4 regions of the Mesorhizobium sp. WSM4809 genome follow, and region 3 is predicted to be linked to each of the others. Evidence: riboswitches for the same ligand, from Rfam matches in the RefSeq annotation. Region 3 holds a riboswitch; each other region holds the start of a gene.
The links. A riboswitch is a leader RNA that binds a small molecule or an ion and turns the genes downstream of it on or off. The one in region 3 is predicted to bind cobalamin.
Positions count from the first base shown of each region.

Region 1: linked by a shared signal. The riboswitch ahead of metE (5-methyltetrahydropteroyltriglutamate--homocysteine S-methyltransferase) and the one ahead of AC0L24_RS17875 (DUF1636 family protein) in region 3 are both predicted to bind cobalamin.
Region 2: linked by a shared signal. The riboswitch ahead of AC0L24_RS16130 (aromatic ring-hydroxylating oxygenase subunit alpha) and the one ahead of AC0L24_RS17875 (DUF1636 family protein) in region 3 are both predicted to bind cobalamin.
Region 4: linked by a shared signal. The riboswitch ahead of AC0L24_RS25015 (ABC transporter ATP-binding protein) and the one ahead of AC0L24_RS17875 (DUF1636 family protein) in region 3 are both predicted to bind cobalamin.

Region 1 covers NZ_JBVVQW010000026.1:36,269-43,673, reverse strand. Annotated here, with positions in the region: gene AC0L24_RS31815 (hypothetical protein) at 414-596, opposite strand; gene AC0L24_RS31810 (serine hydroxymethyltransferase) at 699-2,036, shown strand; gene metK (methionine adenosyltransferase) at 2,090-3,265, shown strand; gene AC0L24_RS31800 (adenosine kinase) at 3,373-4,365, shown strand; cobalamin riboswitch at 4,735-4,913, shown strand; partial or broken gene metE (5-methyltetrahydropteroyltriglutamate--homocysteine S-methyltransferase) at 5,028-6,577, shown strand; gene tdh (L-threonine 3-dehydrogenase) at 7,234-7,405, shown strand, end outside.
Region 2 covers NZ_JBVVQW010000005.1:445,581-452,985, forward strand. Annotated here, with positions in the region: gene AC0L24_RS16120 (PqqD family protein) at 1-327, opposite strand, end outside; gene AC0L24_RS16125 (FAD-binding oxidoreductase) at 457-1,557, opposite strand; gene AC0L24_RS16130 (aromatic ring-hydroxylating oxygenase subunit alpha) at 1,583-2,830, opposite strand; cobalamin riboswitch at 2,946-3,147, opposite strand; gene AC0L24_RS16135 (DUF680 domain-containing protein) at 3,656-3,853, shown strand; gene AC0L24_RS16140 (DUF680 domain-containing protein) at 3,955-4,155, shown strand; gene AC0L24_RS16145 (DUF680 domain-containing protein) at 4,223-4,459, shown strand; gene AC0L24_RS16150 (ABC transporter ATP-binding protein) at 4,536-5,648, opposite strand; gene bglA (beta-galactosidase BglA) at 5,673-7,337, opposite strand; gene AC0L24_RS16160 (carbohydrate ABC transporter permease) at 7,342-7,405, opposite strand, start outside.
Region 3 covers NZ_JBVVQW010000006.1:264,704-272,108, reverse strand. Annotated here, with positions in the region: gene AC0L24_RS17885 (cobaltochelatase subunit CobN) at 1-1,412, opposite strand, end outside; gene cobW (cobalamin biosynthesis protein CobW) at 1,431-2,483, opposite strand; gene AC0L24_RS17875 (DUF1636 family protein) at 2,486-2,914, opposite strand; cobalamin riboswitch at 2,954-3,157, opposite strand; gene AC0L24_RS17870 (winged helix-turn-helix domain-containing protein) at 3,187-4,386, opposite strand; gene AC0L24_RS17865 (NADH-quinone oxidoreductase subunit A) at 4,717-5,082, shown strand; gene AC0L24_RS17860 (NuoB/complex I 20 kDa subunit family protein) at 5,073-5,654, shown strand; gene AC0L24_RS17855 (NADH-quinone oxidoreductase subunit C) at 5,659-6,261, shown strand; gene AC0L24_RS17850 (NADH-quinone oxidoreductase subunit D) at 6,262-7,405, shown strand, end outside.
Region 4 covers NZ_JBVVQW010000012.1:143,761-151,165, forward strand. Annotated here, with positions in the region: partial or broken gene AC0L24_RS25000 (phosphatidate cytidylyltransferase) at 1-322, shown strand, start outside; gene AC0L24_RS25005 (FecCD family ABC transporter permease) at 348-1,334, opposite strand; gene AC0L24_RS25010 (ABC transporter substrate-binding protein) at 1,470-2,417, opposite strand; gene AC0L24_RS25015 (ABC transporter ATP-binding protein) at 2,467-3,255, opposite strand; cobalamin riboswitch at 3,418-3,624, opposite strand; gene AC0L24_RS25020 (AraC family transcriptional regulator) at 3,880-4,713, shown strand; gene AC0L24_RS25025 (alanine racemase) at 4,718-5,857, opposite strand; gene AC0L24_RS25030 (D-arabinono-1,4-lactone oxidase) at 5,857-7,134, opposite strand; gene AC0L24_RS25035 (MFS transporter) at 7,148-7,405, opposite strand, start outside.

The DNA of each region.
Region 1 (7,405 bases), on a different contig from region 3:
CCATCGCGCGGCGACCGGCGCATGAAGGCCTCGGCCGTACGCCGCATCTTCGCAAGCCGGCCTTACCGCGCAGCCGCCGTTGTGCTGGGGCGCATCCGGTATGCACGTGCCGCAACAATCCTTCAAAGAAAATCGCGGACTTTTAGCACTCTAAACCGCTCAGAATATGTACGTTGAGCCTATCATTTGGGCCGCGGGTCGAGACCGTGGCATATCGGAAAACGATCTGCGATGCGGTCGGCGTATTGGCCTTGTCGGACGACAAGATTGCCTCTGAAAGAGTGGGAGGACGCCAAATGGAGGAAGTTTGCCAGCCGATGATGACACTGGTCAGGCGCCTAAAGGCGGCGGCTCATCTTGATCGACTTCGAATCCTGGGGCTTTGCGCGCATGCGGACCTGACCGTCTGCGAGCTAGCAGAAGTTCTGAGTCTGTCTCGCGAGCACGTGGTCGCACACGTCCGCCAGCTCGCCAGAGCCGGCTTTCTTCTCGGCAACGAACAGCGCCCCTGGCCTTCGTACCACCTCGAAGCAGGAGGCTCGGACGGCGGCTTGGTTCAATTGTTGGTTGATCTCCTGCCCCACGGCGATGGCCATCACAGACAAGACCTACAGCGCCTGGTGGCGATACAGGGCGCGCGGTCCAAGGTGGCCGCCTGCTTGTCCTGAAACTTAGTCTCAATGGAGCGCGAAGCTGATATGAACAATTCGACTGGCGGCGCGATCGCGGAGCTTGACACTTGCGAGTGGCCTCACCTGGCTGTCGCAGATTCTCGCGTTCACGAGCTGCTTTTAAGACAGGAGCGCCAGGAGCGGACGACCCTCAAACTTATCGCCTCGGAGAACTTCGCGTCCTCCGCGGTGCTGGAAGCGACCGGGTCTATTTTCACCAACAAGTATGCCGAGGGATATCCCGGCGCGCGCTACTACGCCGGAAACGAGATTGTCGATGAGCTTGAAAACCTCGCCATAGAGCGATTGAAGGCGCTGTTCGGCTGTGAACACGCCAACGTGCAGCCTTATTCCGGCTCGCCGGCCAATCAGGCTGTCTGTCGAGCGCTGTTGTGTCCGAGAGACAAGATGATGGGCTTGACCCTCCCCGGCGGGGGGCATCTGACGCACGGTTGGGCCGTGAATTTCTCCGGCACTGACTACCAGCGAGTTCCGTACGGGCTGCACGAAAAGACGCAGCAGATTGACCATGACCGCTTGCGCGAGACGGCCAAACGGGAACGACCGAAGCTCATTTGGGTCGGCGGAACTGCTTATCCGCGTATCTTTGACTATGAGGCAATGGCCGACATTGCTTCGGAGGTGAACGCCTATCTGGTGGCCGACATCGCCCACATCAGCGGCCTCGTTGTCGCAGGAGTGCATCCAAACCCTGTTGGCCGTTGCGATGTTGTCACCAGCACCTCTCACAAATCGCTCCGCGGCCCTCGCGGTGGCTTCATCTTGTCAAGGAATGAAGACCGCTATCAGGCGCTCTACCATTCCAAGAGCAAACACAATCTGGCCAAACGCATAGACCGTGCCGTGTTCCCTCTCCTCCAGGGCGGACCGCACATGAATACGATTGCCGCGCTAGCTGTCGCTCTGCACGAAGCAGGCAATGCATCCTTCCGTGTGTACGGTCAGCACATCGTCAACAATGCCAAGGCTCTGGCCCAGGCCCTTCTGGAGCGAGGTTATGAACTCGTCACGGGGGGCACTGACAATCACATGCTGATCCTTGATCTTAGGGACCGGCCGCTGTCTGGGAAAGACTATGCCGAGCGCTTGTCGCAAGCAGGGATCATTACGAACTTCAACATGGTGCCGGGCGACCGGCGCCATCCCGCGCTCACCAGCGGCATACGCTTAGGCACGCCAGCAGTGACGTCTGTGGGCATGGGCGAGGCGGAAATGGTGCAGATTGCCGCTTTCATCGACCTGGTTTGCCGCCAGCCCGATGATTCGGACGTGCATGCCACAGTACGCAGAGACGTTGCCGATTTCTGCGCTGCGTTCGACGTGCCTGGCATCTCCGACAGGTAAGACGGCCGGATCAACTGTCACATCAATTCCAACGTTTGAAGCGAGGACATTCCATGACCAGACAATTCGTGTTCTCTTCCGAATCGGTCGGCGCGGGACATCCCGACAAGATGGCCGACAATATCTCAGATGGCGTGCTTGATGCGATCCTTCGCAAGGATCCTAAGGCCCGAGTTGCTTGTGAAGCGTTGGTGAAGTCAGGGATGGTCGTTCTGGCTGGCGAGATCACCAGCCACGCGCAGATCGATTACAGCCAAGTTGCCCGCGATATCATTTTGGACATTGGATATGACGACGATGCGATCGGCTTTGACGGCCGGCGTTGCGCCGTGATTTTGGCCTTGACCGAGCAGTCGCCCGACATCAGCCAGGGCGTCGACGAGGGACGAGGGCAGGATCTCGATCAGGGAGCAGGGGATCAGGGCCTCATGTTCGGGTACGCGTGCAACGAGACCGAAACATTGATGCCCTTGCCAATCCAACTTGCTCACGATTTGACAAAAAAACAGGCAGAGGTGCGCCAAACCGGACGCCTTGGCTGGCTTCGCCCGGACGTTAAATCTCAAGTCTCCGTCCGCTATGAGGGTTTGCGCCCGGTAGCGCTTGATACCATAGTCTTGTCGACGCAGCATGACGAGGAGGTCTCACAAGCCACGGTGCGCGAAGGCGTCATTGAGGAGATTATAAGGCCGGTCTTGCCTCAGGATCTCGATACGACGGGGATAAGATTCCTGGTGAATCCAACAGGCCGGTTCGTGGTCGGTGGGCCGCGCGGCGATTGCGGGCTTACCGGACGCAAGATCATCGTCGATTCCTACGGCGGGATGGGGCGTCACGGCGGTGGCGCCTTTTCGGGCAAGGACCCGTCGAAGGTTGATCGATCGGCCGCCTATGCGGCGCGGCACGTCGCAAAAAACGTCGTTGCCAGCGGCCTTGCGGAGGTGTGCGAGGTTCAGCTTGCTTACGCGATCGGTGTCGCCGCGCCGGTCTCTGTCCTCGTCAATACATTCGGAACCGCAAAGATTGATGAAAAGAGGATCGAGCGCGCCGTCCTTGAGCTTTTCGATCTCCGGCCGAAAGGCATCATCAAGGCGCTTGATCTCTTACGGCCGATTTACCGCAAGACCGCGACATACGGACACTTCGGCCGCGAAGAGCCGGAGTTCAGCTGGGAAAAGACGGACAGAGCTGACGAGCTGTTGCGTGAGGCAGGACCGGCAGCCGCGTGAGGCGCCGGTATTGGACGCGTCGGCATAGAGCGACCGATTCCACACTCGTAAGAAACACCCGCTAAGGCGTGGCAAGAAGCCGGCTCGGGTTTTTGGCGGAGATTTTGATGCCGGATCATGACGTGCTTTGCATCGGCAATGCCATTGTCGACATCATCGCCCAGTGCGACGAGGAATTCCTCGAGACCAACGGCATCATCAAGGGCGCGATGAACCTCATCGACACTAAGCGCGCCGAACTGCTCTACAGCCGCATGGGCCCAGCGATCGAGGCGTCCGGCGGCAGCGCCGGCAACACGGCGGCCGGCGTTGCCTCCTTCGGGGGCCGCGCCGCCTTCTTCGGCAAGGTCTCCAACGACGCGCTGGGTGAGATCTATGCGCATGACATCCATGCCCAGGGCGTCGCCTTCGACACCAAGCCGCTTCAGGGCGAGCCGCAGACGGCACGCTCGATGATCTTCGTCACCCCCGACGGCGAGCGCTCGATGAACACCTATCTCGGCGCTTGCGTCGAGCTCGGGCCGGAGGATGTCGAGGCCGACAAGGCGTCGGGCGCCAAGGTCACCTATTTCGAGGGTTATTTGTGGGATCCGCCGCGGGCCAAGGAGGCGATCCGGCAGACGGCCAAGCTGGCGCACGCGGCGGGCCGCGAAGTGTCGATGACCTTGTCGGATTCGTTTTGCGTCGACCGCTACCGCGACGAGTTCCTCGACCTGATGCGCTCGGGCACCGTCGACATCGTCTTCGCCAACAGCCATGAGATCAAGTCGCTCTACCAGACCTCGTCCTTCGACCAGGCGCTCGCCCAGATCCGCAAGGACTGCAAGATCGCAGCCGTGACGCGCTCGGAAAAAGGCTCGGTCATCGTGCGCGGCGACGAGACCGTGGTCATCCAAGCGACGGCCATAAAGGAGCTGGTCGACACGACGGGCGCCGGCGATCTCTATGCCGCCGGCTTCCTGCACGGCTACACGCAAGGCCGTGACCTGCAGACCTGCGGCGACCTTGGCTCGCTGGCCGCCGGATTGGTGATCCAGCAGATCGGCCCGAGGCCCCGGCAGAATCTGCGCCGCGAGGCTGAGCAGGCGGGGCTGTTGTAGGGCAGCATCTCGGCCACGTATTGCCCACCTTCCGTTGTGCAGGCTGTCCAGACAAGCGCGTGTAAATCGAACGTACCAGTCCGAGAAGCATGCCGGTTTTTCTCAAAATTCCTGATTGTTGAGGCTCAGGAACGTTGTCGCACTTCGGGCCAGTACTGCCGCCCGATGATGAATGGCCAACACGCGCCCTTTGACGAAGTCGTTTTGAGACGGGATCGTACAAGAGGCAGATTGCCCGAGGGGCGAGCCACAGTCTGCACACACCGGAAAGTCGCTCAGAAGGCTCAGCTCTACGGGGACATGGAAACAAGCCGCAAGCGAACAATCCACATAAACACATAAACATTTCTTTATACGGCATTGACAAGAAAGTGGGCTGCACCGCAAGGCGCTGCCGTAGCGGAGCTAAGTGGGAAGCCGGTGCAATGCTGGCGCTGCCCCTGCTGTAAGCGGCGAGCCAAACCCATCAATGTCACTGGGGCGAACTGCCCCGGGAAGACGGGGCAGAGGCTGTGACCCGCAAGACCTGCCACGGCTAACAACGTCCACGGGCGGGGTGTCTGGTGGCCGCGGCAGCTCGGCGTTGATGCCGGCCTGCTAGCGCCTTCCTTTTCCCCGCCCCACCATCGGGGTATGGAATGAATGTCTCCCAGCAAGTTCCCATAGCAACGCTTGGCGTGCCGCGTATCGGTCGCCGGCGAGAACTGAAATTCGCGCTCGAAAGCTACTGGTCCGGAAAATCTTCTGCTGCCAACCTTCTGGCGACGGCGAAGGCGTTGCGTGCCGCCAGCTGGAGCGAACAGCACGACCGCGGCGTGTCGAAAATTCCGTCGAACGATTTCTCACTGTATGACCATGTGCTCGACACCGCAGCAATGGTCGGCGCCGTCCCAGCTCGTTACGGCTGGACGGGCGGCGAGGTCCCGCTCGACATCTACTTCGCGATGGCGCGCGGGACGCAGGGCGACACCGCGGGTTGCGGACCGGCCAGGGCCCAAGCCTTGTCCGAAGGCAGGGAGGCCGTAACAGGCGGGCTGAAGGCTTCTGATGAGGCGGCCGCCGCGCGCGCAATGTCGACAAAGGCCATAATCCGCTCGTCCGCGGGCGCGTCAGCAGCATTGACGGCGCCATGAAGCAACGAAAGAGCGCATTTGCCAAGCGCTCGAGAGTCCAGGCTGACACGCTCGCCCTGCCGCTGTTCCCGACGACGACCATCGGGTCCTTCCCGCAGACGCCCGAGGTGCGCAGGGCACGCTCCGCTCATGCGAAGGGTCGGCTGAGCTATATCGACTACCTTGACCTTCCTGAAGAAAGAGACTGAGGGCGCCGTTCGTTGGCAGGAGGAGATCGGGCTCGACGTGCTGGTACATGGCGAGTTCGAACGCAACGATATGGTGCAGCATTTCGGCGAGCAGTTGTCCGGCCTCGCCTTCACCCAGCATGGCTGGGTGCAAAGTTACGGCTCCCGGCTCGTGCGCCCTCCCATTATCTTCGGCGACGTATCGCGGCCCAATCCGATGACGGTTCTCTGGTGGCAATTTGCCCAGTCGCTGACGAAAAAGCCGGTGAAGGGCATGCTCACTGGCCCAGTGACGATTCTTAACTGGGTTTTGTGCGCGACGACGTACCCCGCGCCGAGGTCTGCCGCCAGATCGCACTCGCCATCCGCGATGAAGTGGCCGACCTCGAGAAAGCTGGCGCAAGGGTGATCCAGATCGATGAGGCCGCGTTTCGCGAAGGCTTGCCCCTGCGAAAGTCCGATTGGAAACATTATCTCGGCTGGGCTGTCGAATGCTTCCGGCTCGCCTCGACGGGTGTAGAGGACGCGACCCAAATTCACACCCACATGTGCTATTCGGAGTTCAATGAGATCATCGACTCGATCGCTGAACTGAACGCCGACGTGATTTCAATCGAGACGTCGCGCTCCAAAATGGAACTGCTGGAGGCCTTCACCAAGTCGAAACATCCGAACGAAATCGGTCCCGGCGTCTACGACATTCACTCGCCACGTGTCCCCGAGATCGGCGAGATTTTGCATCTCGCCCAACTTGCTCGCGAGCGACTGTCGGACGGCCAACTGTGGGTGAATCCGGACTGCGGCCTCAAAACAAGGAAATGGGAAGAGGTCCGCCCTGCCCTCATCAACATGGTCGCCGCAGCCTGCGCGCTGCGGGAGGAAGTGCAGTCGCAGGCCGCTGAGCCACTGTAACCGTCAAATATGTGACCAGCGGGCCTCGCGGATAATTTAAGATGGAAAGGACGGCATCGAAAAGCCGCGAAGAGGTCGGTCGACGCTTGCGAGTCCAACCTTGTCGTCCAGCCGAAGGCCGCTGGACGGCTGAGCGGCGGGGCAGGATTTGGGACGCCGATTCTGGTCCGAGGACGGATGATTTCGACCACGAAATAGAGGAAGGCGGTTTTGTCCGTGAGCTTCTGCCTCTCACACAGCCAGCGGTCAACAGACACTTCACCGAGGGCGAACGATGCCCCCCGTGCACCGGCACTATCGAGATATCGGCGGCGAGGTCGACCCATCAAGAGCGTCGGTGTCGATTGACTGCGTCGCATGTGTCGGACGACAAAATAGCCATACCGCTCAGCCGCAAGCTGCGACCATTCCTCATCGCTTGAATTGAAGCCGGCTGCATCTGGCACGGCGTGTGCTCCGCTCCTGCTGAAGTTCGCTGGGACAGAGCTTTTCACGCGCGCACGGCTCGCGGTGGTGTGTTGCTTCGACACAAACGCCCCCGTGGACATTACGATCGGTCCAAGAAACACAGCTGCTCCCCGAGCCTATCTTTCGTCATGCAGGCTACCCGAGCAGTCGGGAGGAGTGGAACCAACCAAGTTGTAAGGAGCACCTGTATGTCTAACATGATGAAGGCGCTGGTGAAGGCCAAGGCCGAACCGGGCGTCTGGATGGAAGAGGTGCCGGTGCCGGAGATCGGCCCCAACGACGTGCTGATCAAGATCAAGAAGACGGCGATCTGCGGCACCGACGTGCACATCTACAATTGGGACCAGTGGGCGCAAAAGA
Region 2 (7,405 bases), on a different contig from region 3:
GGGCTCTCTGGCAGCGGCGAGCTGAGCCAGCAATTCGCTTGGAGCCGGTCTTGCCACGCCATCGGTTACGGCCGCCAGCAAACCGAATTCGAGCAATTGTGAAACAAAGCCGTCAATCGCGGCGGCATCGAGGGCGCCAATGCCGGTCGTGGCGCCGACCAGTTCGGAGGCAGGCACGCCGGACGACAGTGCATCCCAAAGTCTGCTGCCTGAATCAGAGAAGCCGAAATATTTGCCCGTGGTCAGGTCAAGAACGACGGCTTCGCCGTCGAAGGATTCAAAGACGATATCCTTGCTGGCAATGGCATAGATGCCGGATTGTCGCATGTTTGCTCCCCGCCGAGCAGGCCGCGGAGATGATCTTCGGGCCTTACGGTCAACCCCACCGTTGCAGGCGTCTAACCATTTGCAGGGTTTTTGGCAAGATGGCGCAGGCTTGGGGGCGAGCGCAGCCGGTCACGCTTCGATTTCAAGCGCAGAAAGCGGCTTCGAGCAACAGGCGAGGATAAAGCCGTCCTCGATTTCGTGATCGAGGATGCCGCCATTGTGACTCATCTCGACATCGCCGGCGACCTTCCTTACCTTGCAGGTGCCGCACAGGCCGAACTCGCAGGCGGCGGGAATCCGCACCCCAGAGGCGCGTGCCGTCTGCAGCACGGTCTGGCCGGCGACGCATTCGGCATCGACATCGGAAAGCGAGAACCGGATTGGTGTGACGGCCTCGACAGCAGCAGCCACGCCGTCTTCCGCCGGCGGCGAGAACGGCGCCGGGATTTCCTCCACGGCAGGCGCAGCAAAGCTTTCCTGATGGTATTTCGCCATGTCGAAGCCGGCGGCGTCCAGCATGCCGCGCACGGCGCGCATGAAGGGATCGGGGCCGCAGCAGAAAATCTCGCGCTCGCGGAAATCGGGCGCCAGCAATGGCAGCCGGATCGCGTCGATGCGGCCCATATGGCCGAACCAGCCCTCGCGGCTCGACCGCTCTTCGATCATGAAGCCGAGCGACAGGCCGGGCATGCGGCTGCCGAGCAGCTCGAGTTCCTTGCGGAAAATGATCTCTTCCGGGCGGCGCGCACAGTTGACGAAGCCGACATCTGTCCATGGCGCACAGTCGTTCAACCAGCGCAGCATCGACATCATCGGCGTCACGCCGGAGCCCGCCGAAATGAACAGATATTTGGCCGCCGGGTGGCTATGCAGCGAGAAGTCGCCGGTCGGCCCGTAGGCCTTGACGTGCGAACCGGGCGTCAGATGGTCGAACATCCAGCGCGTACCGGTGCTGCCCGCCTGTGCCTTGACCGTCACCGCGATCGAGAACGGCCGCGACGGCGAGGACGACAGCGTGTAGGTGCGCATCAGCGGCCCGTCCGATGTCGGCAGTTCCAGCGTCACGAACTGGCCCGGCTTGTAGCGGAACCAGGTCTGGTTGTCGGAGCGGAAGGTGAAGGTCTTCACGTCCGGCGCTTCGTCGCTGACGCCGATCACTTCCAGCACCTGCAGCCGGTCGTTCCAGGGCGTCATCTGGTCGAGATGGCGATAGAGGCCAAGGTCCGTCATCGCATTCATCCTCTTGTCCCCTGAGCTAGGCGACGCTGCGCAGGGCCGGCCGGCCGCCTTCGGCAAGGCGCGGCCCGATGAACGACGCGTACCACTCGACGAACTGGATCACGCCGCCCTCATGCAGCTCCGAATAGGGGCCTGGTTCGTAGGCCGGCGACAGGATGCCGAAGGCGTTTTCCTCGACGATGCGGCGGTCCTGGTCGTTGGTCTCGGTCCAGACATGGGTGAGCTCAGCGAGGTCGTAGTCGACGCCTTCGACCGCATCCTTGTGGACGAGCCATTTCGTCGTCACCGCGGTTTCCGTGGCACTGATCGGCAGCACGCGGAAGGTGACGGCATGGTCGCCGAGGATATGGTTCCAGGTTGTCGGATAATGATAAAGCAGCAAGGAGCCGATGCGGTCGGTTGAAACGCTGTCGGACAGGTTCTTCTTCACCGCCCGTTTTCCCGTCATGGTGTAGCTGACGGCATCGCGCAGCAGCGGCGCGCGGGTGGCGCGGTACTGCCCTGCCGGATCGATGCGGAATTTGCTCGGCAAGCCTGATGCCTCGCATCTGGCCCAGTGCGCGACCATTTCAGGGTCGCTGTCGGCGCCTTGGACGCCGGTCACGGTCGGAGCCTCGGGGAAGGTCTTGCACAGTTCGGGGTGATTGGCGACGCAGTGGTAGCACTCGCGGTTGTTTTCCCAGACCAGCTTCCAGTTGCCCTTCTCGATGATCGTGCTCTCAAAGGCGATCTTTGCCTCACGCAAACGGTGCGGCAAAAGATAAGGTTCGATCATCGCCCGCATCGGCGCGAAATCCGCCGGCTCCTTGGCCAGGCAGATGAAGATGTAGCCGCCGACGCTCTCGCAGGCGACCGGCTTCAGGCCGAAATCACTCTTGTCGAAACCGTCGGCCATCTGGCGGGCAAACAGCAGGCGGCCGTCCAGCTCATAGGTCCACTGATGATAGGGGCAGACGAGCTTTGCCGCCGTACCCTTTTCCGCGTTGCACACGCGGCTGCCGCGATGGCGGCAGGAATTGTGGAAGGCGTTGATCTTGCCTTGCTGGTCGCGGACAAGGACGACCGGATAGTCGCCGATCTGCACGGTGATGTAGCTGCCCGGCTTCGGCAGTTCGCAATCATGGCCGATGAACAGCCAGTCGCGATACCAGATCAGCTCCATGTCGAGCTTGAAGTAGTCTGGATCGGTGTAGAAGGGCTGCTCCAGCGAAAAGCCTTGCCGGCGCCCCTTCAGGAGCCTCAGCATGTCGTTGCGGGTATCCATGTCCTGTCCTCGTTTCTAAGGACTGAACTGGTGGTGATGGAGGAAGGATTGAAACCCAGGCCGGCTAGGTGCCGGACATGCGCTATCCACCTCTTGACCGCCCACCGCGATCAGTCGAGTCTAAAAATCTCGGGCTGGTTTCCGGGCTCTGGAGTTGTCCTTGCGGACCATCGCGACACCTTCCCAGGCAGTTGCCCAGTGGTCTCCCGTTGCGACTTGAACTCCACCACCGTTGCGGGGGCAGCGCCGGATTCTGACCGGCTTCCCAATTCTCCGCCTCGTCGTCACGAAGCGGCACCTGAGATGGGTATGATCTAACCACGATCGCTGGCGCGCCGTCGGCATGAAAACGACATCGTATCCATGCGGCGCGACACGGCATGCGAAACGTCACCGCAGATCGTCTGGGGCCGAAATCCCGCCTCCCGGGCGGCCACTTGCCGGCTGCGATCTTCCCGAATCCGACCCTTGGCGGGGTCAAAAAAGGTTAACGGTTTCGAAAAGTGACTATTAGCTTGACCTAAAATCGAACCGAACGGTTCGTTTCTGTTGACGGTGCGTGCAGGACGGTGTGAACGCCGGGCCTTTGAAACAGTCAGTGATCCATCGGATGGTTAAACTTAACATGCTGATATAGAGAGGAAAAATGCCTCTCTAGATTCCCCTGGCACAATTTCAAGGTGTGGATTCATGGTCCACACGGAACAACTTCGTGATTGGAAAAGGCGGGGTTGCCCTCCCACATCGGGGCTGTCCGAACGACGCGATTTCATTTCCAAGACACGCCGCTAGACGGACGGAAAAAGACGATACTGGAGTACAAAAATGAAAAAGATCATTCTCACTGCCGCAGCCCTTCTGGCCATTTCCGGCAGCGCCTTCGCTGGTAGCGACCACTACGGTTCGAACGCCGCGGCAGCCACTGCTGTCGACAGCTCGTACACCGCTTCGACCAAGAAGTCGGAACCGGCTGCTCAGGCGCCTGCCCAGGGTGCTGACCACAACCTCTTCGGCAACAACTAACAGCCGATTCCCAGTCGACGGCGGGCTCGCCCGCTGCCCTGGCGAAATTCAGACATTCGAAATTCAGACATTCGAAATTCAGACATTCAGGAGTATTTAAGATGAACAAGATCCTCATTGCTGCCGCCGCCGTTCTGGCCATCTCCGGCAGCGCTTTCGCGGGCAGCGACAACTACGGTTCGAACGGCGCCAACCAGCCTGCCGCCGCTGTGGACCAGTCGTACACGGCTTCCACCAAGACCTCGGAACCGGCTGCCCAGACACCCGCTCAGGGCAGCGACCGTAACCTCTTCGGTCGCTAAAACCAATTTCGCAAGCGACGGCAGCTGTGTCTGCCGTCTGGCGAAATCCAGAATTCAGGAGACTAAAATGAACAAGATCCTTATTGCTGCCGCCGCCGTTCTGGCCATCACCGGCAGTGCCTTCGCCGGCAGCGACAACTTTGGCTCCAACGGCGCCAACCAGCCTGCGGTTACTTCGGTTGACAGCGCGCATACGAACTCGGTCCGCAACAGCGGTGGCCTCGTCGAGAAGCTGCTCAATTCGTCGGGCGACGTAGAGAAGTCCGCTCCTCAGGGCAGCGACCGGAATCTCTTCGGCCGTTAACAGTCGAAGCTGATCTTCAAAAAAAGAGCGGCGGGCCTGGCCCGCTGCTCTTTTTTGTCCAAGACGCGGTTCTGCCTCAGGCCGCCTTCGCTTCAGCCTCATGAAGGGCAAACGACCGTCCGTCAGCGTCGAAGAGATGCAGGTCCTCGCCATTGGCGCTCAGCCGCAATGTCGAACCGCGCTTGACCTCAACATTGCCGGGCAGCTTGGTCACCAGCGGGAGGTCGGCGCGACCGATGTCGACATAGACCAGCTGAACCTCGCCGAGCTGCTCGACATAGTCGACCGTCCCCTCGAACAGATAGTCCGCGCCGCTGGCGATGATCAGGTCCTCCGGCCGCACGCCGAAACTAACCGCAGCGCCCTTCGCCGAAGCCGGCGTCGCGATCGGCACGGTTGCCTTGCGTCCGCCGACATGGCTGACGACGGTCGGATTGCCTGATTTGTCGATGGTTGCGGGCAGGATATTCATGGCCGGCGAGCCGATGAATTGCGCAACGAACAGATTGCCGGGCTTCTTGTAGAGGTCCATCGGCGTGCCGACCTGCTCGATATGGCCGTCCTTGAGCACCACGATGCGGTCGGCGAGCGTCATCGCCTCGACCTGGTCGTGGGTGACGTAGATCATGGTCGTGTTGGGCATCGATTCCTTGAGCTTGGCGATTTCGATGCGGGTGGCGACTCGCAGCGCCGCATCAAGGTTCGAAAGCGGCTCGTCGAACAGGAACACCTTCGGATTGCGCACGATGGCCCGGCCGATGGCGACGCGCTGGCGCTGGCCGCCCGACATCGCCTTGGGCAGGCGGTCGAGATATTTGGTCAGCTGCAGGATCTCGGCGGCCTGACGCACGCGGCGGTCGATCTCGGCCTTGTTCTCTTTGCCGATCTTCATCGAGAACGCCATGTTGTCGTAGACGGTCATGTGCGGGTAGAGCGCGTAGGACTGGAACACCATGGCGATGCCGCGCTTCGACGGCGGCACGTCGTTCACCACTTCGCCGGCTATTCTAAGCTCGCCGGAGGTGATTTCCTCGAGCCCGGCGATCGATCTCAGCAATGTCGACTTGCCGCAGCCCGACGGGCCGACGAAGACGATGAACTCGCCCGATTTAATATCGAGGTCGATGCCGTGGAGAATGTTCAGATTGCCGTAGGACTTCTTCACTTGTCTTAGCGTGACATCGGCCATTTGGTTTCCTCCAGTGATTGGAATTCAGTCGAGACGCCCGAACCAGGCGCCGTAGCCGCCAAGCTCGATGGAACCGCTGTTCGCCTGCCCCGAAAATCCGTGCCCGGGCAGAGGTTGCAGCGATCGGCCGCCAAGGTCAACCTTGGCCGGCCCGGCTCCCAGATTGAAGACGCAGACGATCTGCTCGTTGCCTGCGCGGCGCGTGAAGGCGACGGTGTCGTCCTCACTTTCGATGAAGGTGATGTCGCCCTTGGCGAGCGCCGGATGGGCACGCCGGAAGGTGAGAAAGCGCCGGTAGTGCTCGAGCAGCGAAGCCTCGTCGCCCTGCTGGACATTGACCGCTTGCGCCAGATGCTTGGCCGGCACCGGCAGCCAGGGCTTTGCCTGGGAGAAGCCGCCATTCTTGGCGCTGCCATCCCACACCATTGGCGTGCGGCAGCCGTCGCGGCCCTTGAATTCCGGCCAGAAGCGGATGCCATAGGGATCCTGCAGATCCTCGAACCGCAGCTCTGCCTCACCGAGCCCAAGCTCCTCGCCCTGGTAGATGCAGACCGAACCGCGCAACGACATCAGCAGCGCCGAGATGACCTTGAGGTAGGCGGTCGGGTCGGCCTCATTGGCGGCCCAGCGCGAGGCCGGGCGCATCACGTCGTGGTTGGAGAAGGCCCAGCACGACCAGCCGTCGCTGGCGACTTTGCCGAAGGATTCCAGCACCGAGCGGACCTTGCCCGCGCTGATCTTTTCCGGCGCCAGGAAATCGAAGGAGTAGCACATGTGCACGCGCTTGCCGCCTGCGGTGTAGGCGGCAACCACTTCAAGCCCGCGCTGCGAATCGCCGACCTCGCCGACCGCTGCGGTTGCCGGATACTCATCGAGCAGGGCACGGAACCGTTCGAGGAAGCCGAGGTTCTCGGGCCGGCTCTTGTCGTAGAGATGGTCCTGGTAGTTGTAGGGGTTGACCGCCGGCGCGGTCTGGTCGTTGCGCTCTTCCGGCGGCAGCGGCGGATTGTTTTCCAGGCCCTGGCTGTGGAAATAGAAATTGATGGTATCGAGCCGGAAACCATCGACGCCGCGCTCCAGCCAGAAGCGGGTGACGTCGAGCAACGCGTCCTGGACCTCGTGGTTGTGAAAGTTGAGGTCGGGCTGTTCGGCCAGGAAATTGTGCATGTAATATTGCTGGCGGCTGGTGTCCCATTGCCACGCCGAGCCGCCGAAGATCGACAGCCAGTTGTTGGGCGGCGTGCCGTCCGGCCTGGCGTCTGCCCAGACGTACCAATCGGCTTTCGGGTTGCTGCGGCTCGACCGGCTTTCCTTGAACCATGGGTGGTTATCGGCGGTGTGCGACAACACCTCGTCGATCATCACCTTCAAGCCCAGCCTGTGTGCCTCGGCGGTCAGCGCGTCGAAGTCGGCCAGCGTGCCGAACATCGGATCGACATCGCAGTAATCCGTCACGTCATAGCCGAAATCCTTCATCGGCGACTTGAAGAACGGTGAAATCCAGATGGCATCCGCGCCGAGTGCGGCGATGTAGGGGAGGCGGCCTATGATGCCCTTGAGATCGCCGATGCCGTCGCCGTTCGAGTCCTGGTAGCTGCGCGGATAGATCTGGTAGATCACGGCGCCTCGCCACCAGTCGCGATCGATGGCGAGGTCAGGCTTCGAGCTGGCCTTCAAAGCGGATTGCATCGTCTCAGCCTCCTTTCACCGAGCCGGCAAGCAGCCCGCGGACAAAATAGCGCTGCAGCGAAAAGAAC
Region 3 (7,405 bases):
CCCGTTTCCAACATACCCAGCAACTCACGCGGCGTCTCCGGAATCCCCTCAACCCCGTAGCCCTGATCCCGCAGGTCCTGCAGAATGGCCAGCACGCTGGACGGCACGTCGAGGCCGACGGCATAGCCGGTGCGGCCGGGGGCGCTGGGATAATCCGGCATCAGGATCGCCAGCTTGCGCTTGGCCCGGGGCGTCTCCCGCAACCGGATGAAGGCCGCGATGCGGTCAGCCACTTGCGCCACGCGATCCGGTTCCGGCCGGTTGGCGAAAGCGCGGTGGCCAAGTGCTGGATCGATCTCGCTCTCGCCCTTGAAGGAAATGGCGCCGGCCAGGATGCGGCCGTCGAGCTCGGGCAGCACGACATGCATGGCAAGGTCGGCGGGCGCCAGGCCGCGCTGGTTGTTCTCCCAGATGTCGCGGCGGGTGGTGGCGACGATGACCTGGAAGACCGGCACGCCGGCGCGGTCGAACAAGGTCTCATTGCCCGGTTCGGCACCGGACGCGAAAGCGGTAGCGGTGACGATGGCGGCGGGTTTCAGTGAGGCGAGTGCTGTTTCCACGAAGGCCAGGGATGCCGGGTCCTTGAGGCTGGAGACGAAGATTGGGACCGGGTTGATGCCGCGCTGTCGCAGAGCTTCAAAAAGTGCGTCGATTGGCGCGACATCGGCGGCCAGCAGCATCGAGCGGTAGAACAGGATAGGCACGACCTTTCCCTCCCCCTCGAGGGGAGGGTGGCCCGCAGGGCCGGGTGGGGTCGGTACGACCGGACGCGGCGTTTCTTTGAGTCGGCGCGCCTCGGAGAGGACCCCACCCCCGGCCTGCGGCCGGACCCTCCCCTCGAGGGGGAGGGGGACGACGCCGCGGCCGGGTTCGTAGTAGCCAGCTTTGGGCACGGCGACCGGTTCGACGAAAGGCGCATCCGACCCCGCCAGCCGCGCCAATCTCCGCACCAGCGCGCTCATATTCGCCGGGCCGCCCTCGCGGAAATAGTCGAGCAGGCCGTCCAACTCTTCGCGCGGCAACGTCGAGGCTTCGATCAGGCGCAGATCCTCGTCGCGGCATTCGCCGGGCAGCAGTGCCAGCTTTATGCCGCGTTCGCGGGCAGTCGAGGCGAGCTGGTCGCAGCCGTAGCGCCACCAGTCGTAGCCGCCGAGGATGCGCACCAGGATGATCTTGGCGTGGCGGGCGACGCTGTCGACCCAGAGGTCGACGGACATGGGATGGCGCAGGTCACGCAGGGCGGCCAGCCGCATCGAGGGCCGGCGGCCGGCATCGGCCTTCCAGGCGGCTGCCAGTCCGGCGAGATCGCTGTCGGTGAAGGACAGGGCCACGATATCCGCCGGCGTCTGCCGCAGATCGACCGGCTCGGCGAGGTCGTCGAGCGAGGCGGATGTCGTGGTGAGGATGTGCATCGCGACCCGTGTCCGAAATCAGCCGGCGAGTATACGCTCGATCGCCGGGCGGTTCAGCCCCTTCAGGCCGATGACGACGAGACGCGAGCGGCGGTCGTCCTGCGCGGTCCAGGCGCGGTCATAGTAATGATTGACGCGCGGCCCGACGGCCTGCAGCAAGAGCCGCATCGGCTTGCCGCCGACTTCGACGAAGCCTTTTACGCGCAGCACGTTCTCTTCTTCTGCGACGGTGGCGACGCGCTTTGCCAGCTCGTCCGGATTGGCGATCGAGGCAATGTCGACGATGAAGGTGTCGAAGTCGTCATGCTCGTGGTCGAACGCGCCGTCATGATGGGACTTGCGGTTCTCGATGTCGTCCTCGACGGCCAGACCGAGCCCGAGCAGCACCGAGGGATCGACCTTGCCATGCGACGTCGGCACGATCTTCACGGCGCGGGCGGAGTGTTCGTTGATGATGGCGTTGGCGCGGGCGGTGCCGGCTGCGTCCATCAGGTCGCTTTTCGACAGGATGATCAGGTCGGCGCAGGCGATCTGATCCTCGAACAGTTCTTCCACCGGGTCGTCGTGGTCGAGCGTCTCGTCCCCGGCGCGCTGCGCCTGCAGAGCATCCATGTCGTTGGCGACGCGGCCTTCGGCCAAGGCCGGCCCGTCGACCACGGCGATGACGCCGTCGACAGTCACCCGGCTTTTCACGCTCGGCCACTGAAAGGCCTGGACCAGCGGCTTGGGCAGCGCCAGGCCCGAAGTCTCGATCAGGATGTGGTCGACCCTCGGCGTCAGCGACAGGATCTTGTCAAGCGCCGGGACGAAATCATCGGCGACGGTGCAGCAGATGCAGCCATTGGCCAGTTCGACGATGTTTTCCTCCGGGCAGGTGTCGATGCCGCAGCCCTTCAGGATCTCGCCGTCGATGCCGATGTCGCCGAATTCGTTGACGATGATGGCTATGCGCTTGCCGCCGGCGTTTTCCAGGAGATGGCGGACCAGCGTCGTCTTGCCGGCGCCGAGGAAGCCGGTGACGACGGTGCAGGGAACGCGGGAGAGGTTCGCAGACGAATCTGGGGCAGTCATGGTCAGTCCTTCAGCAGGTCGAGGGGAGGGATGCGGGCAACGAGGCCGCGCTTCAGGCTATCGGGGCGGCCACGCCAGGGAATGAGACCGTCGGTCGAGGTGGCGAAAAGCTTGGCGCCCGTGACGAGGTCGGCGCCGCTGGTCTCGGTCAGGTCGCCAAAGACATAGCTCCAGCAGCCGTCGCGCAGGATGGCGGCGCTGAGGCGCCGCTTGCAATTGCCAAGGCATTCGACGCTGCGGATGCGGATGTCGTCGCCGGATGCGGCGCGGCGCGTATCCTCCGCCAGCAATTCGCCGGCGCGGGGATGAGCGTCGGAGCCGGTCTCATCGCGACAGGAGGCGCAGACGATGATGGTGACGCCGGCCAAGGCATCATCATGGCCGGACGAAATATCCGCTGTGCCAGCCGAAAAACTGCTGTCGTGGTCCAAAGATCGGGCTCCTTGCCCGGAAACCCGCCGGGCGATCGGATTCTAAAGTCGCAGACGGCAGGTCTCCTGGCTCGCGGGTCATCGCCTTGGGTAGCCGCCTTCCCGGGAACTCCCAGTGGCTTTCGGCCTTGGCTCTTCGCTTACAGTTGCGGGGACAGCCGCGGATTTGGGATTTTGCCCCGCACCGCATTCCCTCTTAGCTCTTGCCGTTGCGGGCAAGAGACCATCTGACCCGGATTTAGGCTTTTGCGGGCGGCGGTGTCAACGCGAGCTTACGACATGGCGATGTCGGCCAGCGCCGGACCCAAATCGCCGGCCGGGGTCACTTCCATGCGCTCAAGACCAAGCCAGCCCTGCATCTGCTTCAATTCCTCGAACAGTTCTGCAGCGGTTTCAGGCGGCGCACCCGGCTCGGCATAGGCCGCATGGACCCGCAGTATGCTGGCCGGACGGTCGGCCTTGAGGTCGACGCGTGCCACGATCCTGTCGCCGAGCAGGAACGGCAGGACATAATAGCCGTATTGCCGCTTGTCGGCAGGCGTGTAGATCTCGATGCGGTAATGGAAATCGAACAGCCGCTCGGTGCGCGATCGTTCGAAGACGACCGGATCGAAGGGCGCCAGCAGGGCGCGGGCCTCGACTTTGCGCGGCAGGCGGGCGTCCCGGTGAAGATAGGCCGGCTTGTCCCAGCCTTCGACACGCACCGGCAGCAATTCGCCTGTTTCGACGAGCTCCTCCAGCCGGCCCTTCATGTCCGCCGGCGAAAGCCGAAAATAATCGCGCAAATCGCCTGAAGTCGCCACGCCGTGGGCGCGGGCGGAAATGCGCAGCAATTCGCGGTGCGCGTCCTCAGGCGTCGGCACCGGCAGATCGAGGACCGCCTGCGGCAGCACGCGCTCGGGCAGATCATAGAAGCGCTCGAAACCGCGACGGTGCGCCGTGGTGATGCGTCCGGCCCAGAACAGCCATTCGAAGGCATGCTTGGCGTGGCTCCAGCCCCACCAGCCGCCCGAGCCTTTCTGGCCTTCGAGCGCGGAAGCGGCGATCGGGCCGCGCTCGGCGACCTGGCGGTAGATCTCCTCGATATAGGCGGCATGTTCGCGGCCCCATTTGGCGAGCCCCAGATACATTTCCTCGCCGCGCTCGGCGCGCTGCATGCGCCAGCGCATCAGCGGGTACGTCTCCACCGGCAGGAAGGAAGCCTCATGCGCCCAGTATTCGAAAACCGTGCGCTTGCGTGTCACCGCGGCATTGTCGAGCAGCGAGAACGGGTAGGGGCCAAGGCGCGAATAGAGTGGCATATAATGAGCGCGCACCACCGCGCTAACGGAATCGATCTGCAGCAGGCCGGTGCGGGAGAGGGTGCGGGCAAAATGCCGGCGGTCGGGCGTGCCGGTCGGGCGGGGATCGAGAAACCCCTGGGCGGCAAGCGCGATGCGACGGGCCGTGGGGAGCGAGATCTTTTCCTTCATGCAGGCATCACTTTGAAGTGTTTTGACCGAGGGTCGAATGGCTGATTCCAACCCATGCTAGCAGGGTTTTGGCGGCATCCATGTCAGGAGAGAAAAGTGGAGTAAAAAGCGAAGGAAATCAAACAGGAGCGGATCGGACCAGTTTGCCGCGATATGCCGTCCAGGTCGGTGTTTTGAACAAGGTTTGACTTGCTTCGCTGGAAGTGCTGCGCTAACCCTCGCCGCGTTGCAGCATAGGCCCTTAAAACGGTTCAGCGGTTAAACTGTCACGCTTCCGCATTAGGGTCCGGTGCTGTAATCAAAGTGGATTGCGCCAACGGAAAGCCGAGCATGAACGCACTCTTGAGCTCATACCTGCCCATCGTCCTGTTCATAGGCGTGGCGCTGGTTGTCGGCCTGGCGCTGCTGGCCGCGCCCTTCCTGGTGGCCTACCGCAATTCCGATCCCGAAAAGCTTTCCGCCTACGAGTGCGGTTTCAACTCGTTCGACGACGCGCGCATGAAGTTCGACATCCGTTTCTACCTGGTGTCGATCCTGTTCATCATCTTCGACCTGGAAGTGGCCTTCCTGTTTCCGTGGGCGGTGTCGTTTTCGAAGATCGGCATGCTCGGTTTCTGGTCGATGATGGTGTTTTTGGCGGTGCTGACCATCGGCTTTGCCTATGAATGGAAAAAAGGAGCGCTGGAATGGGATTGAACGACAGTTCAGGCACCCTCGTCGCGCCGAAGCCCAAGGGTATTATCGATCCCAACACCGGCAGGCCGGTGGGGGAGGACGATCCCTTCTTCCTTGAGATCAACAACGAGTTGGCCGACAAGGGCTTTCTGGTCACTTCGACCGAGGCGCTCATCACCTGGGCGCGCAGCGGGTCGCTGATGTTCATGACGTTCGGCCTCGCTTGCTGCGCGGTCGAGATGATCCACACCTCGATGCCGCGCTATGATTCGGAGCGGTTCGGCGTCGCGCCGCGCGCGTCCCCGCGCCAGTCCGACATCATGATCGTCGCCGGCACGCTGACCAACAAGATGGCGCCGGCGCTGCGCAAGGTCTACGACCAGATGCCGGAACCGCGCTACGTCATCTCGATGGGCTCCTGCGCCAATGGCGGCGGCTACTACCACTACTCCTATTCGGTGGTGCGCGGCTGCGACCGCATCGTGCCCGTCGATATCTATGTGCCCGGCTGCCCGCCGAGCGCCGAAGCGCTGCTCTACGGCATTCTTCTCTTGCAGAAGAAGATCCGCCGCACCGGCACGATCGAACGGTAAATCCATGACCGCATCCCTGAGCGAACTGTCGAACTATCTCGGCGAGAAGCTGATCGGCCGCGTGAACGAGGCTGATATCGCCTATGGCGAACTCACCATCCGCGTCGAGCCGCGCGATCTGGTAGAGGTCATGACCTTCCTGCGCGACGATGCGCGCTGCCAGTTCATCTCGATCATCGACGTCTGCGGCGCCGACTATCCGTCGCGGGCCAAGCGCTTCGACGTCGTCTACCATCTCCTGTCGCCGAAGCAGAATGTGCGCATCCGCATCAAGGTGCAGGCCGACGAGGAAACCATGGTGCCATCGATCACCGGCGTCTTTCCCGGTGCCGACTGGTTCGAGCGCGAGACCTATGATCTCTACGGCGTGCTGTTTTCGGGCCATCCCGATCTGCGCCGCCTGTTGACAGACTATGGTTTCGAAGGCCATCCGCTGCGCAAGGATTTCCCGCTGACCGGCTTCGTAGAGGTGCGCTACGACGATGAGGCCAAGCGCGTTATCTATGAGCCGGTCGAGCTCAAGCAGGAATTCCGCAATTTCGATTTTTTGTCCCCGTGGGAAGGTACGGATTACGTCCTGCCGGGTGACGAGAAGGCAAAGCAGTAAATGGCTGAAACCTCCGTCCGCAACTTCAACATCAATTTCGGCCCGCAACACCCTGCGGCGCACGGCGTTTTGCGCCTTGTGCTGGAGCTGGACGGCGAAGTCGTCGATCGCGTCGATCCGCATATCGGGCTCTTGCATCGCGGCACCGAAAAGCTGATCGAGGCCAAAACCTACCTGCAGGCGATTCCCTATCTCGACCGGCTCGACTATTGCGCGCCGATGAACCAGGAGCACGCCTTCGCGCTCGCCGCCGAGCGCCTGCTCGGCATCGAAGTGCCGAAGCGCGGCCAGCTGATCCGCGTTCTCTACTGCGAAATCGGCCGCATCATGTCGCACATCCTCAATGTGACGACGCAGGCGATGGACGTCGGCGCGCTGACGCCGCCGCTATGGGGCTTCGTCGAGCGCGAAAAGCTGATGGTGTTCTATGAGCGCGCCTCGGGTTCGCGCATGCATGCCGCCTATTTCCGTCCCGGCGGCGTCCACCAGGACCTGCCGCAGAAACTGGTCGAGGACATCGGCAAGTGGATCGACCCGTTCCTGAAGTCGATCGACGACCTCGATCAGCTGCTGACCGGCAACCGCATCTTCAAGCAGCGCAATGTCGACATCGGCATCGTCTCGCTGGCCGATGCCTGGGCCTGGGGTTTTTCGGGCGTGATGGTGCGCGGTTCGGGTGCTCCCTGGGACCTGCGCAAGTCGCAACCCTATGAATGCTATTCGGAAATGGATTTCGACATTCCGATCGGCAAGAACGGCGACTGCTTCGACCGGTACCTCGTGCGCATGGAAGAAATGCGCCAGTCTGCGAAGATCATGCGCCAGTGCGTCGATCTCCTGCTCGGCAAGGAAAGCACCGGGCCGGTGTCGAACCTCGACGGCAAGGTGGTGCCGCCCAAGCGCCAGGCGATGAAGCGCTCGATGGAAGCGCTGATCCATCACTTCAAGCTCTACACCGAGGGTTATCGCGTGCCGGCCGGCGAGGTTTACGCCGCGGTCGAGGCGCCGAAGGGCGAATTCGGCGTCTATCTGGTTTCCGACGGCTCCAACAAGCCCTACCGCTGCAAGCTGCGCGCGCCGGGTTTCGCACATCTGCAGGCGATGGATTTCCTCTGCCGCGGCCACATGCTGGCCGACGTCACCG
Region 4 (7,405 bases), on a different contig from region 3:
AAAACACCGTTTTTCGCCGAACGTCTCGCCGTCGAAAACCTGGGAAGGCCCGATCGGCGGACTGGTGTCGGCGAGCCTGCTGGGCGCGTTGTTGTCATTCGTCACGCCCTTTTCGCCGCTACAGGCAGCGGGCGTGGCCTTCGTCGCCTGCTCGATGGGATTTCTTGGCGGGTTGGTCGCCTCGGCCATCAAGCGCGACCAGGGCGTCAAGGACTGGGGCCATCTGATCGAAGGCCATGGCGGCATGATGGACCGCACCGACAGCCTGGTCTTCGCTGCCCCGGTGTTCTTTCACCTCGTGCGCTATTTCTGGACGGTGTGATCCGGCGCCCAGTTGCCCACCGCACTCACAGCCGGTTGCGGATGAGCATGGTGACGACGAAGAACGCGCCGACCGAGCTGGTGATGATGCCGATCGGCAGTTCCTGCGGCGGCAGCAGCGTTCGGGCCAGAAGATCGCTGGCCAGCAACAGCACCGCGCCGAAGACGGCACAGCTGGCAACCAGGCGCAGATGCAAGGGACCCGCCAGCGGCCGCGACAGATGCGGGATCATCAGCCCGACGAAGCCGATGACGCCGGCGACCGAGACCAGGATCGCCGTCGAGAAGGCGGCGACGAGAAAGGTCATCCGGCGCATCCGCGCCACCGGCACGCCCAGGCTTTCGGCGGCGTTTTCGCCGGCCAGGAAGGCATCGAGCCGGCGGTGGTTCCATAGCGCGTAAGCCAGAATGGTGCCCGCACCCAGCGCGCCCAGCCAGATATTATCCCAGCGCGCCAGGCCGAGCCCACCCATGGTCCAGAACAGCACGGAGTGGGCGGCGCGCTGATCGCCGGCAAAGACAAGATAGTTGGTCAAGGCGGTGAACATGAAGGACACGGCAAGGCCGGCAAGGATCAGCCGCTCCGGGCCTTGCCCCCTCACCCGCGCAACCAGCAGCAGGACGACACCGGCAGCCAATATGCCGCCGGTGAAGGCCGCGACCGGCAATGTCCAGATGCCGAAACTGTCTCCGAAAACGGTGATGACGGAAACGGCACCGGCGGCGGCGCCCGACGACAGGCCGAACAGGAACGGATCGGCAAGGTCGTTGCGGGTCACCGTCTGCAGCAGCGCACCGACGACGCCGAGACCGGCCCCGACGCAGATGGCCAGGACCGTGCGCGGCAGCCGCAGGTCGACGACGATCTTGCCTACCGGCCCGGCCACGTCGTGCCCGCTGAAGCCAATCGCACGGCCAAGCGAGGCAACGACGTCGGCCAACGGGATCAACGTCGAGCCATAGGCGATCGACAGCAAAGCAAGAGCGGCGATCGCCGCCGCCCCTACCAGCATGGCCAGCGCGAATGCCGGATGGCGCAAACCTGGAAATGCGTCGTGTCTGTCAGGACGCGTGCGACGCACTTCCAGGATCTTTTGCTCATGCATGTCGTTGCCCCAAAACCGCTGCGCACTTTTGGGCGACAGGCATCAAAACGCTTCCGGATGCATGGCCTTGGCGATTTTGTCGATCGCTTCGATATTGGCGGGTCCGGGCGTCAGCTCGGCATAGCGCAGGGCGACGAAGCGCTCGTTCTTGACCGCGTCCGTTTCTTTCATCGCCGGGTGGGACTTCAGGAAATCAAGCAGTTTCCTGTAGCCGCCGCCGTCCTGGTAATCGAGCAGGATGAGGAATTGCGGATTGCGCGACGCCACCGTTTCCCAGTCCGTGTTGCCCCAGCTGGTGTCCATGTCGGCCATGATGTTGTCGCCGCCGGCGGCTGATATCATGGCGCTGGGGATGGCGAACTTGCCTGCGGTGAAGGGCTTGTCCTCGCCGGAATCATAGAGAAACACTCGCGTTGCCTTGCCGTTGCCGACCTTGGCGGTGATGTCGGCGAGCCGCGTCTTCCAGCCGGCAACAAGCTTCTCCGCCTCGGCCTCCTTGCCGAAGATCTTGCCCAGCTTTTCGACGTCGCCATAGAGCAGGTCCATCGAGGCGGCTGGACGGCTCTTGTCGAGATGCACGCAGCTTTCCGTCAGCACCAGCGTCTTGATGCCGTGCGGGGCAAGCGTATCGGGTGTCACCTCGCCGCCCGGCTTCATGCCATAATACCAGCCGGCGAAGAAGAAATCCGGCTCGACCGCGACGAGGTTTTCGAGCGTCGGATATTTCGGCGCCAGTTCCGGGATCGAACCCTGCTCGGCCTTGAATTCGGGACCCACCTTGTACCATCCGGTGATGCCGGTCAGGCCGACGATCGACGGCTGCAGTTTCAGCGCGAAAGCCATCTCGGCCATGTTGAGATCCTGGATGACGGCGCGCTTCGGCGGCGCATCGAAGGTCAGCGGCTTGCCGCAGCTGTCGACCGTGACCGGGAAGGCCAGGGCTGTCGAGGCCAGCAGCGAGAAGACAAGCGAAAAGGCCAGGCGTTTCACGGGTTTGCTCCTTGTGGATGGGATTGGGTCGACTACGAAATGGCTTCAATCACGTCGGCGGCGCGGCACGGTTCGGCACATCGAACACCGTCAGTTCGCGGTCTTCGGTCGGATGGCGCAGACGCAGCACATCGATGCCGAAAATCTCGCGGATCAGCTTTTGGGTCAGCGCTTCGCGCGGTGCGGCGAGCGCTTGCAGACGGGCATGGTTCATCACCGCCACCCTGGTGGCGAACGGTGCCACCAGCGCCAGATCGTGCAGCACCGCGATCACCGTCATCTCGAAGCCTGCCACGAGGTCGAGCAGTTCGCCGCGGGCACGCGGGTCGAGATGGTTGGTCGGCTCGTCGAGGAACAGGATTTTTGGCTGCTGGGCGATGGCGCGCGCAAGTTGGGCGCGCTGGCGCTCGCCGCCCGACAGCGAGCCGATGGTGCGGCCAAATAGCGGCAGCAGGCCGGTCCGGCGCAGTGCATCGACGACGATCTCGCGCTCCTCGCTCCTGCGCCGCAGCCCGGCGTGCGGAACCCGGCCAAGCTCGACATAGTCGATCACCGCCAGCCGCGGATCGGGCTGGTCGGTCTGGCCGACCACGGCAATGTGCAGCGCCCGTTCGGCGGCTGAAATCCTGTCCAGGCGGCGCCCGCCGAGCTTCACCTCGCCGGAGCTCGGCCGCAGCATGCCCGACAGCATGCGCAGCAGCGTCGTCTTGCCGGCGCCGTTGGGACCGATGATGGCAAGGCGATCGCCGGCGGCCACCGAGAAGCTGACCGCCTGAACCAGATCCCGCCCATTCGCCGTGACGCAGAGGTCACGGGCTTCGAGAAGCGCTACGGTCATCGGCTGCTGCCCGCCGGCTTGCCGGGACGGCAAAGCGTATATACGACGATGCGATGGATGGAGCCGTCCAACTTTCCGTCACTTTCCAAAACTGGCGACGGAAGGAAGCTGGCGAACCGGCCGACAAGACCGGGATTCGCGTTTCCTCCCGGCACACCCCGTCCGGTCAACTCAGTGATGGCAGGTCTCCTGGCTCACGGGTCGTTGCGCCATCCAGCCTTCCCAGCCTTGCCGGCCAGTGGCATTCACGGATTTTGCTCGCCGCTTACAGTTGCGGGGGCAGCCACGGTCTCGACCTGAGCAGGCCTCACCGCGTTCCCTTTTCACCCCTCGCCTTTCGACTCGGGGACCATCACCGCTTCAGCGTAGATTTGCGCCGATCGCTTCGCAATGGATTTCTCGGACGGAGTGGTGGGCCAGCTAACGGAAACAGGCATCGCATGCTCTCTTTATGTAATAATATAACATACCTAAGAGATGACGCCGGTCGCTGTCAAGCGAAAGCTCATGGGGCGGTTGGCCGGATGGCGACCGGCGTCGGGGCAGATTGCACGGGATGCGCAATTTCGATCAAACTGGCCGTGCCAGGAAACGGCAGGATGATCCGGCCAATGCGAGGAGAAAATGGACCCGACCGAGAAAGCGCTGTGGTTCGTCGAAAGCCATCTGCCGGAGGCGATCTCGCTTGATGATGTCGCGCAAAGCAGCGGCGTGTCGCGTTTTCATGTGACGCGCGCCTTCGGCGCCGCCACCGGCCGGTCGGTGATGGGCTACATGCGCTCACGCCGGCTGACCGAGGCGGCGCGCAAGCTGGCGGGCGGGGCGCCCGACATCCTCGCCGTCGCGCTCGACGCCGGCTACAACTCGCATGAGGCGTTCACCCGCGCCTTCCGCGATCAGTTCGGCACCACGCCGGAACTGGTGCGCGCGCAGGGCACACTCGACAAGCTCGACCTCGTGGAGCCGATCCTGATGGACCAGTCCCTCCTCACCAATCTCGAACCGCCGCGTTTCGAGACCAGCCGGCCGTTCCTGATCGCCGGCCTCGGCGAACGCTACAGCTGCGAAACCAGCGCCGCCATCCCGATGCAGTGGCAGCGCTTCGGCCCCTATATCGGCAACATTCCGGGCGAGACCGGCGACGTCGCCTATGGCGTCTGCGTCAACGGCGACGATGCCGGCAATTTCGACTACATCGCCGGCGTCGAAGTGTCTGACTTCTCCGACCTGCCCAGGGACTTCTACCGGGTGCGGGTGCCGGCGCAGAAATATGCGGTCTTTGCCCACCGCGAACACATCTCGACCATCCGCCGGACGGTCAATACGATCTGGAACAAATGGCTGCCGGCCTCCGGGCATGAGATCGCGGACGCGCCGGAATTCGAACGCTACGGCCCCGAATTCGACCCGCGCAGCGGCAAGGGCGGGCTGGAGATCTGGATACCGGTGAAGGCGTAGTCGGTCAGGCCATCGGCAACGCCGGCCAGCGATCGGCGATCCGGCCGCCGGAAAACACCGCGATCGACCCGAACTGCTGCAGCACGGCTTCACTCTGCGTCGGCCTTAGAAACGCGTAGTCGCCGGGCTTTGCGGTCGCGTCGGCGGGCAAGCCCATGAATTGCTGGTTGGAGGACAGGCCGAGCAGCCCGTTTGCCTTCATGCCTTCTGGGAAGACCGGCTCGGCCATCCACTTGCCGCCATAGAGGTAGCAACCCTTGCGCGGGAACCGGCCGAGCGCCTGCAGCAGGCGGGTGACGGCCGGCGGGCCGGGCAGCATCGGCTCGACCATTTTCAGGATCGGGGCGGCGATGAAGGCCGCCGGCTGGAAGCCGTCGAGACCGGGCGTATCGAAATCGCTGGGCAGCACAAAGGCCGAGCCCATCGAGACCTCATTGGCCGCGCCGCCATGATGAAGCAGCGCGGTCTTGCTGCCGCCGATATTCAGGATGCGGCGCTGGTCGGCGCCGAGACAGGCGACGAATGCCGCAGCCTGCGCCGACGCCTTGGTCAATGCCTTTGCCGGTCCGCCGAAAAGGCCGGGGATGAGCGGCGCATGCGCCTCGTAGGCCATGACGCCTTCGCAATGCAGCCGGGCCGGCAACGCGCTCAACGCCTTCGACAAGGCTGCGGGATCAGCAAAACCGCCGCGATGCAGCCCGACATCGATCTCGAAAGCGATGCGCAGGCCGATGCCGAGTTCGCCAGCGAGGGCGCCATATTCCGCCAGTCTCTCCTCGCTGTCGATCAGCCAGCAGACACGCGACCAGTCGGTATCGGCTTTCACCAGCGCCGCCCTTGCCGCGCCGATCGGCATCGGCTTGCCGTAGAGCAGATCGGCATCCGGGAACGCCTTCAGCACCGCCTCGCTGATCGGCGGGTGGAAGGTCATGAAGCGCTCACTGCCAAGCGCCTTGGCAATATACGCAAGCAGCGGCATGCAGGCGAGCGATTTGTCGACCAGCCGCACGGCCAGGCCGGGATCCACTCTCCCCTTCACCAGGGCAATGTTGCTGTCCAGCCGGTCGCGATCGAGCAGCAGGCAGGGTTGGAAGATGCCGGCTTCCTTCAGCGCATCCGAGAGGGTGGAAAAATAGGTGGTCATCATTCGATGCCGAACAAGCCGGCCATATAGGGCGAGACGAAGCGGTTTTGCGGATCGACGTCGCGGCGCACCGCCATGGCGTCGTCCCAGCGCGGATAGAGCTTTTTCAGATCCGCCGCTTTCAGGCTGTGCATCTTGCCCCAATGCGGCCTGCCGCCATATCTGCGGAAGATCGGCTCTGCCGCCCGCATGAACGGCAGAGGATCGTTCGCTGCATCATGGTGGATGGCGATGGAGCAGGTCAGCCTGTTGTAGAATGGCGAAAGCCAGAACTGGTCCGGCGCGACCGAGCGCACCTCCATCGGGAAATAGACCTCGGGAAAACGCTTCTCAGTCAGCTCGATGATCTCGGCCAGCGCCTTCGGCCCCTCCTCGAACGGCAAATGATATTCCATCTCGTTGAACTTGGTCTGCCGGTCGCTGGCATAGACGTTGAGCCAGTCCTGCACGTAGTCCTCGGCGGGAAATCTGGCGGCCGCCGAACGGATCAGGCGGCCACGCAGCGATGGCAGCCAGGCAAGTGAAGTGCGCAGCCTGCGCAGCGTCCTCAAACCCGCCTCGTCCTCTTCCGGCGGCCGTGCGGTGGGTGCGGCGTCGCTGAAATCGCTGGCGATGAACTGCGCATAGCCGGAGAACGGAATGTAGTAGAATTCGGCCGAGCGATGCGCGGCCATCATCGCCTCGAAGTCGCGCAGCATCTCAGTGATCGGCAGCACATATTTGCGGCGGCGCAACCGGTAGGTCGCGATGTTGTTCAGCGTCACTTCGGTGAGCACGCCGAAAGCGCCGAGCGCGACACCGATGGCATGGATCATGTCCTGATCCCCTGCCTGCTTGAAGTCGCGGACCTTGCCGAGCCCGTCGACGATCTGCACCGTCTCCAGCTGCGTGTGATAGGCGCCGAGCGTCGGTCCGGAGCCGTGCGTGGCGGTGCCCAGCGCGCCGCCGATCGCCTGGCGGTCGATGTCGCCCATGTTGGGCAGGCCCTGGCCAATGCCTTGCAGGATGTGCATCAGCGGGCCGAGCCGGGTCCCTGCCCGCACCCGCGCCTGATGTTTTTGCACGTCTTGCGAGACCAGCCCTTCCAGCCTCTCCAGGGACAGGATCGTGCCCTGCGATTTCACCAGCGGCGTGAAGGAATGACCGGCACCGGCGACGCGCACGGGGCCAGGCGCGGTCCGGACGAGATCACCGAGTTCACCGGCGTCGCCGGGGCTGGCGATCAGCTTGGGCTCGGCGCTTACAAAGCCCGACCAGTTGCTCCAAATGTTTGACATGCCACCTCCCCGCTCAGGCAACCGCACGACGGTGACGCGACACAAGGACGAAGAGACCGAGCAGCGCCACGCTGGCCACCGCGCTGGCGGCGGCGAATTCCGGAACTGGCCGGAAATCCTTGCCATCGATGAGCAGCGACGCCGCGATCGGTCCGATCGCCAGGCCGAAAAGCTGGGCTGCCGGCACCAGCAGCACAGCGGTGCGCGTCTCGTCGGCGGTGATCGCCAGACGGATCTGGTAGGGCACGATGAACAGCAGGATAAAGCCCAT